DNA from 4 places in the Staphylococcus delphini genome. Region 4 is predicted to be linked to each of the others. Evidence: riboswitches for the same ligand, from Rfam matches in the RefSeq annotation. Region 4 holds a riboswitch; each other region holds the start of a gene.

What was found. Region 4 has a riboswitch for S-adenosylmethionine ahead of metX (homoserine O-acetyltransferase MetX). Riboswitches for the same ligand answer to the same signal wherever they lie in the genome.
Region 1: another riboswitch for S-adenosylmethionine. It lies ahead of EL101_RS03650 (M20 family metallopeptidase); the one in region 4 lies ahead of metX (homoserine O-acetyltransferase MetX).
Region 2: another riboswitch for S-adenosylmethionine. It lies ahead of EL101_RS10465 (methionine ABC transporter ATP-binding protein); the one in region 4 lies ahead of metX (homoserine O-acetyltransferase MetX).
Region 3: another riboswitch for S-adenosylmethionine. It lies ahead of metK (methionine adenosyltransferase); the one in region 4 lies ahead of metX (homoserine O-acetyltransferase MetX).

What each region holds. Positions count from the first base shown of each region.
Region 1 is NZ_LR134263.1:816,925-819,131, reverse strand. It holds gene ldmS (L-aspartate--L-methionine ligase LdmS) at 1-115, opposite strand, end outside; gene EL101_RS03650 (M20 family metallopeptidase) at 120-1,238, opposite strand; SAM riboswitch class I at 1,403-1,508, opposite strand; gene EL101_RS03645 (S-ribosylhomocysteine lyase) at 1,805-2,207, shown strand, end outside.
Region 2 is NZ_LR134263.1:2,231,498-2,233,704, forward strand. It holds gene EL101_RS10460 (methionine ABC transporter permease) at 1-88, opposite strand, end outside; gene EL101_RS10465 (methionine ABC transporter ATP-binding protein) at 81-1,109, opposite strand; SAM riboswitch class I at 1,207-1,315, opposite strand; gene EL101_RS10470 (thioredoxin family protein) at 1,353-1,673, opposite strand; gene EL101_RS10475 (toprim domain-containing protein) at 1,636-2,031, opposite strand; gene gcvH (glycine cleavage system protein GcvH) at 2,110-2,207, opposite strand, start outside.
Region 3 is NZ_LR134263.1:1,218,186-1,220,392, forward strand. It holds gene pckA (phosphoenolpyruvate carboxykinase (ATP)) at 1-459, opposite strand, end outside; SAM riboswitch class I at 707-818, shown strand; gene metK (methionine adenosyltransferase) at 924-2,123, shown strand.
Region 4 is NZ_LR134263.1:14,674-16,880, forward strand. It holds gene EL101_RS00055 (AzlC family ABC transporter permease) at 1-565, shown strand, start outside; gene EL101_RS00060 (AzlD domain-containing protein) at 562-891, shown strand; SAM riboswitch class I at 958-1,062, shown strand; gene metX (homoserine O-acetyltransferase MetX) at 1,146-2,111, shown strand.

The DNA.
Region 1 (2,207 bases), 800 kb from region 4:
CATCTGGTGCGAGCCAAGGATTCGAAACATATGAGGGTCTAGACGTGTAAACGATGTTCGTGTCATAAATTTCTCCCATGGTTAATTGACTTCGATATTGAATATTGTGTACCATTTTGTCATTTCTCCCTTTTATGTTGATGCTCCTTTTGTATCTCTGCTAATAACGTTTGATCTTGTATTAATTTAGCCCCCATTAATGCGATCATTTTCGCGCCTTTAATGAGTGCTTCATCCCCCATTGGACTAGCGGCTGCTTCACGAAAACGGTGGGTATGACCGACTAAACTTCTTGGTCCAATTTTGACGTGTGGATGAATCGTTGGCACGACATGACTGACATTCCCCGTATCAGTCGAACCGTAACCAAAATCATCATGACTGACTTCTTCACCGAGTTCCGTGGCATAATGCTCAAATAATTGATCTAGCAACGGTGATTTAATGAATTCATTCACGCCATTTTGAATCGGTTCAAATTCAAAATCACATCCTGTTTGTATCGCCGCACCACGCGCAATATCATGCACTCTTGAAGTGAGGACATCTAAGTCTTTTCTTGTCGTAGCACGTGTGTAAAAGCGCGCATGCGTAAAGTCAGGAATAATGTTCGCTGCTTGACCGCCATCTAAAATGACCCCATGCACACGTTCAGTCTTTTTAATGTGTTGACGGAGTTGTGCGACCCCATTAAAATAGCTCAACATCGCATCTAAAGCGTTGCGTGCTTCTTCAGCATTTTCTGAAGCGTGCGCACTTTGGCCGTAAAATTTAATATCTAGTACGTCTACAGCAAGTGTTGGAATGGTCGGATACGTTTCATTACCCGGATGGATCATTAAAGCAATATCGACGTCATCAAAGAGCCCTTCTCGTACGTATGATGCCTTCGCACTCCCATTTTCGCCACCTTCTTCTGCCGGACAACCGAATAGAATGACTTTACCGCCAATGTCATCTACCACTTGTTTTAATGCAACCGCTGCTAACATACTTGATGTGCCAATAATATTATGACCGCACGCATGCCCTAAACCTGGCAATGCATCATATTCAGCGAGATAACTAATAGTCGGTCCCTCAATTTCCGAATCATATGTCGCAATAAAGCCTGTAGAATGTCCTGCAATGTCGCGCTCAATCTCAAAATGATGTTCCTTCAAATTTTCAATCAGCAAACGTGATGCAAAAATTTCTTCGTTACCGAGTTCCGGACGTCCGTGAATTTGATGACTCATATCTATATAAGCCCATCTATGTTGATCGATATAATCTAAAATACGTTGCTCTACCGTTGTCACCGTGTTACTCCTCCTTAAACAAAAAATGTTATCCCCATTTACATCCAACACAAACATTGATAAGTGTGACTGATGTATATATGTGATAACACCTCTGCCTTCATTTATCTTTCAGCATTTACACTGTTGGAATTCGCACCTTTATCGCCGTACGATGAGGTTGCTGGGTTTCATCGGGCCAATTCCCTCCACCACTCTTGATAAATATTGATTCAATTTTGTAATTATTTTAACGAATTTTCTGCACTTTGTCATGTTATTTTTAACACTCTTCAAAATTTTCATACTATATTTCACCCTTTTTGCATCACATTTTCATTTCGAGACGCCTTTATGCTGTGTCACAAAAAAATTTTTTAAAGCCTTAATCCCTATTAAACGACTCGTAATAATAGGTTTAAAGCTCCTTTCCCTATTATATCGGCATGTGAACACTTTGTCGTCCCCTTTCATCTTGATTGGAATATGTTAAAATGGATTTAAACATGAAGGAGGTCATACCAATGCCAAAAATGAACGTTGAAAGTTTTAACTTAGATCATACGAAAGTGGTCGCGCCATATATTCGTCTTGCGGGTAAAATTCAAGGGCTCAATGGAGATGACATTTACAAATATGATATTCGCTTCAAACAACCGAACAAAGAACATATGGAAATGCCTGGACTCCATTCTTTAGAACATTTAATGGCTGAAAATATTCGTAACCATTCAGACAAGGTTGTCGATTTAAGTCCAATGGGATGCCAAACAGGGTTCTACGTCTCTTTCATTAACCATACCGATTATGATGATGTGTTAAACATTGTCGAACAAACGTTACAAGATGTTTTAGCCGCTGAAGAAGTCCCTGCGTGCAATGAAGTTCAATGCGGTTGGGCTGCTTCACACTCATTAGAAGGTGCAA
Region 2 (2,207 bases), 580 kb from region 4:
TTTCGTACGTTGCTTCCCATACATCTGGCCAACGTACATTCGGCATTGTAATCATTTCTTGCAAGATTTCGCTAAAACTTTTACCCATGACTGACCACCTCTATCTCAACATTTTGTGCTTTTAACTCTGCTTGAATTTGATCAAAGTTAATGCTCGAAAACTGTTCAATGTGCACTAATAAATAACCTAATGTGCCCGTTTTAGAATGCTTAATATTGCCTTCTAAAATATTCACTGAAATCCCGTGTGTTTGCGTTAAGTGTGACACCACTGGATGCGTCGTATTCTCACCAGAAAAAATGAGTTTAGCCAACACTTCATCTTTGCCTAATTTAAAGGTTTGCGCTAAATCTTCACTGTCATCACTCGGTTTCAAATCATCTTGAACGAATCGACGTGTCACTTGATGTTGTGGATGCTCGAAAATGTGTGACACTTTGCCTTCTTCAATCACACGACCATTTTCCATGACTGCAACTTCATCACAAATACGACGAATGACGTGCATTTCATGTGTAATCATAATAATTGTTAAGTTTTTCTCGTTTTTGAGTTGTAGTAATAAATCCAAAATTTCATCTGTTGTTTGTGGGTCCAACGCACTTGTCGCTTCATCACACAACAATACTTCTGGATCGTTAGCGAGTGCACGCGCGATACCGACACGTTGCTTTTGTCCCCCTGATAATTCGGATGGATACGCATGTTCTCTCCCTTGTAGCCCAACGCGAGACACTAATTCTAATGCTTGTGCTTTCGCTTGGCTTTTAGGCACACCCGCAATTTCAAGTGGAAAAATGATGTTATCGAGTACAGTTCTTGACCACAACAAATTGAAATGTTGGAAAATCATACTCACTTTTTGACGTTTTTGACGTAGTTCAGCTGGACTTAATTGCCCAATGTTATCACCGCCAATAATTACTTCACCTGACGTTGGTTTTTCTAAATAATTAAATAAACGGACTAAAGTACTTTTACCTGCACCTGAAAATCCAATGATGCCATAAATCTTGCCTTTCCCAATTTCAAGATTGACACCATCTACAGCAGTAACAGATTTCGTCTTGCTTTCGTACTTTTTCACTATATTTTTAAGCGTGATCATACTGTTCCTCCCCTGTGTTGCTACTTTAAAAATTTTCGAAAAAAAAATGCTTTCCCCTTTTAAAGAAAAAAGAGAAAGCATAAATATGGACGCTTTTCTCTCATCTTCAAAAGTAAATCGTTACTTTATGTGAATTGGCACCATTTCTAAATATAGACGGTTGCCGGGCTTCATAGGGCACATCCCTCCACCACTCTGGATAAGAGTTTTCTGACTATTCGATTGATTATTATATTATCATCGTCACTCACTGTCGTCAATGACTTTTTTTAATTTTTCTAACAAATAAGGCACGGAATGAAATGCATAGATGCGCTCTACTTCTTGATCGTAGCGCATGATCATTAAAATAGGGACCGATTGAATTGCTTTTTCTTGACTCCACTCAGCGTGATAATTCAAGTCTAACTTCACAATCGGTAACTGGGTGATTTCATTCGCGATATCTAGCATACGTTCTGACATTTTACATGTGCCACACATCGGTGTATAACCAAAAATCAGATGCACACGTTGATTAAAATGCTCAGATATATTGTTCAATTGCTTTGAAACACTCTTCATATGAATACTTCCCTTTTACATAAAAGTCTTGCTTCACTTTAAAGTCAAAATGCTGCAATACATTTGAGAGGTAATCGCGGGGACAACGGGCAACTTCACTATATTTTGTATCTATGAAAATATCAGTACTTTCACTCAAATATGTCGTAAACCATTTGCGAATGCGACGACCTTCTGCATCTGCATCAACTAAAATGTAGACTTGTTTATCATACAAATATTCAATCATATTGTCTAACTTTTCGATTCCCATCGTGCCATGTGTACAAATGATTTCGACAGGTTCCAACAACACCTCTTGAACACGTTTTTTATCAGATTTCCCTTCAACAACAATAACCTTATGGATCATCGTCATGGTCTTCACCTTCTAAAAAATATTTGAGTATAAAAAACTCCTTGATAATTAAATTACCCAGGAGTTCTCATTATGATATTATTCGCCGATCATTTTTTCGTAACCAGCTGCATCTAATAATGCGTCTAGTTCACTTTCGTCTTTTAATTCAACTTTAACCATCCAAGCTTCCTCGT
Region 3 (2,207 bases), 1.2 Mb from region 4:
GGTAAAATCCGCTTTAATTTTGGATGCTTCTTCTTTTGAAGTTGGCTTAATAAATAAGTTTTGAGCAAATAGATTATGCCATGCAAATTCGTTGATGACTGTGAGTTTTAGTTGTGATTCTTGGTCGCTACCTGCATAGCCATTGAATACGAACAATTCGTCTCTTTCGTCTAAGTACTTCACAACTTTATTATAAAGATTCAAGAATTTCTCTTCTGAAATCGGTTGGTTAATCGCTCCCCAATCGATATCGTCTTTAACTTGCGGATTATCAACAATAAATTTATCTTTTGGAGAACGCCCCGTATATTCTCCGGTTTTTGCGTTGATTGCACCTAATTCTGTCAGTTCGGCTTCATTTCTTTTTAAAATTTTGTTGTACAATTCAGTCGTTGTGAGTTGAAAATGTGAACTCGGCTTGTTAGCTACTGTTTCAATCGCATGTTTGTCGAATGACATGATAATATCCCTCCAAAGTAATTTCGGCAATGTAAGCCTTTACAATTCAAGAGTATAACATATTCGTTAAATAATCCCTACTCAATTAAGAAAAAAATTAAGATAAAATAAAGAAAGTAAAGTAATGTTACACCAAAGTAGAAAAATAAATGTAAATGACAAAGGTATTTCTAACATCATTTTGAAAAGACCAGTAAGATGAAATTGACATCACCCATAAAGTTTTGTAATATGATTTTAACGGATTCTCTTATCCTGAGTGGTGGAGGGACATGGACCCAATGAAACCCAGCAACCTCTTTTAACGAAGAAAGGTGCCAAACCGTTTGCAGACACAATACTTGTCTGAACGATAAGAGCGAATGGACGTTAGAGCCTTCACTCTATTTTATAGTGTTGAAAGGCTCTTTTTTATTGAGCTCAGATAGAGAATGTTCGTAATACATAATAAAAAGGAGTTTACTATGACATATAACAGACGTTTATTCACTTCAGAATCAGTTACTGAAGGTCATCCAGATAAAATTGCAGACCAAATTTCAGATGCAATTTTAGATGAAATTTTAAAAGGAGATCCGAATGCGCGTGTAGCTTGTGAGACGACGGTTACGACAGGGATGGCTTTAATCGTTGGTGAAATTACGACGTCAACTTATGTTGATATTCCAAAAGTCGTTCGTGAAACTGTCAAAGAAATTGGTTATACACGTGCAAAATACGGCTATGACTACAAAACGATGTCAGTGTTAACAGCGATTGATGAACAATCACCTGACATTGCACAAGGGGTCGACCGTGCGTTAGAATACCGTGAAGCAGGAAACGAAGAAGTATTAAACACAGGTGCCGGTGACCAAGGCTTAATGTTTGGTTTCGCGACGAATGAAACAGACACATTCATGCCATTACCGATTGACTTGTCACATAAATTGTCGAAACGTTTATCAGAAGTACGTAAAAACGGTACTTTAGATTATTTACGTCCAGATGGAAAAGTCCAAGTGACTGTGGAATATGATGAAAACAATCAACCGAAACGCATTGATACGATAGTGATATCAACGCAGCATCATGAAGAAATTGAACTTGAAAAAATCCAAAATGACATTAAAACATTTGTCATTTATCCAACTGTAGATGAACAACTGTTAGATGAAGAAACAAAATTTTTCATTAATCCTACAGGTCGTTTCGTCATTGGTGGGCCACAAGGGGACGCAGGTCTAACGGGTCGTAAAATTATAGTCGACACGTATGGTGGCTATGCACGTCATGGTGGCGGTGCATTCTCTGGTAAGGATCCGACAAAAGTAGACCGTTCAGCTGCGTATGCGGCACGTTATGTGGCTAAAAACATTGTAGCAGCTCACTTCGCTGACAAATGTGAAGTTCAATTGGCTTATGCGATTGGAGTAGCACAACCTGTTTCGATTGCTATTGATACATTTGGTACAGGTAAAGTAAGCGAAAATGTGTTAATCGAAGCGGTAAGACAAAACTTTGATTTACGCCCAGCAGGTATTATTCAAATGTTAGATTTACAAAAGCCAATTTATAAACAAACTGCGGCGTACGGTCACTTTGGTCGTAACGATGTACAATTGCCATGGGAACGTACAGATAAAATTGAAGTTTTACAAGAAACAGTGAAGACATTAAAATAAATTTCTTGATGATAACTATCGCTAATTTTATAGTTATTTAATATAATAGAAATAACTGTAGAAAAGTGATAAAGGAAGGTATTG
Region 4 (2,207 bases):
GCTCTCTTTACTCGTTTATGCAGGGGCAGCGCAATTTATTATTATCGCACTCATTGCCGTACAAACGCCGATCTGGGTCATTGTACTCACTGCGATGATTGTCAATAGCCGTATGTTTTTATTAAGCATGACATTGGCGCCAAATTTCAAACATGATCATTTTATACATAGGGTAGGGGTAGGGTCTTTGTTGACGGATGAAACATTTGCTGTTGCGATCACGCCTTATTCGAAAGGACACACGATAACATATCAGTGGATGTATGGCTTAAATTTACTGGCCTACTTATTTTGGGCATTGGTTACTGTGCTCGGTGGATTGTTAGGTGACTTCTTCCAACATCCAGAAGTATTTGGCTTGGACTACGCGATTACAGCGATGTTTATCTTTTTAGCAATTTCACAATTTGAAGGTATTACGAAATCGAAATTACGGGTCTATCTCTACTTAGTTGCAATCGTCATTGTTATGATGTTGCTACTCAGTCTATTTTTACCTTCGTATTTAGCAATCTTACTTGCATCGACTTTAAGTGCGACGATAGGGATGGTGATTGACCGATGAGCATGTACGTATTTTGGACGATCTTTTTAGCAGGACTGGGCACTTTACTCATCAGAATCACACCTTTTGTCATGATTTCACGTATGGAACTGTCTGACAAGGTGCTCAAATGGCTGACGTTTATTCCAATTACATTATTTACTGCGTTAGTGGTCGATGGATTCATTCAGCAACAAGAAGGCGTGATGGGTTATACATTGAATTGGAACTTTATCATCGCGCTCATTCCGACACTTATCATTGCTTTTTGGACGAGGAGTTTAACGATAACAGTTATTGTCGGTATGGTCAGTGTGGCATTGTTGAGAATTATCGGATTATTCTAACAATCATTTGCATACGTGATAGGTTTACGGTATGATTAAAGACACAACATAACTTTATTAAAAATAAGCTTATTAAGAGAAGTTGAGGGATTTGGCCCAGTGACACTTCAGCAACCACTTATCGTTATAAGTACGGTGCTACAACCAACCACGTCATGTGGATGATAAGTTCATTTAAAAACTGACTTACAAACGTTGTATAGCCGTCAAAGGTTGTACAACGTTTTTAATTTTTAGAGGGAGGGCAGACTAAAATGGTGAATTATCGTGTGGACACATTAGTATTAGGTGCATTTACGACAGAATCAGGTGAAACGATTGAAAATTTGAAACTTCGGTATGAATATGTAGGTTATCCTGGTCAGCCACTCGTCGTCGTATGTCATGCGTTGACAGGCAACCATCTCACTTATGGTACAGAAGACAATCCAGGGTGGTGGCGAGAAATTATTGACGGGGGGTATATGCCAGTTCACGATTACCAGTTTCTGACATTTAACGTGATTGGCAGTCCATTTGGGTCGAGTTCTCGTTTAACAGATCCAAACTTTCCACAAAAGCTCACTATGCGAGATATTGTGCGTGCGCTCGAAAAAGGCATTGAAGCACTCGGTCATCAAACAATCGACATTCTCATCGGCGGTTCTTTAGGTGGCATGCAAGTGATGGAGCTCCTCTACAATCAAAAATTTGAAGTGAAAAAGGCGGTCATTTTAGCAGCTACTGAAAAGACGTCTTCTTATAGTAGGGCGTTTAATGAAATAGCGAGACAAGCCATTCATTTAGCAGGAGAAGAAGGGTTAAGTATCGCGCGACAACTCGGCTTTTTAACGTACCGGTCCTCTAAAAGTTATGACGCCCGCTTCACACCTGATGAAGTCGTGTTATATCAAAAGCATCAAGGTGATAAATTTAAAGAACAGTTTGATTTACAATGTTATTTAACACTTCTCGATGTGTTAGACAGTCATGACATTCACCATGGTAGAGATGATGTCGCAAACGTATTCCAATCATTAGACACGAAAGTACTCACGCTCGGCTTTACAGATGACTTGTTGTATCCAGATGACCAAGTCGCTGCGTTAGGCTGTTATTTCAAATATCATCGCCATTTCTTTGTGCCTGATAATGTAGGGCATGATGGCTTTTTATTGAATTTTAATGATTGGGCGCCGTACCTTTATCATTTCCTAAAAGTTTCACGATTTAGACGCTAACTTTAGACGAAAACGTTACATTTTTGTTATAATTGCGTCAACTAAGAATACTAGACAAGAAGCTATATTTTAGGGATAATAGCTAAAATATAGCTT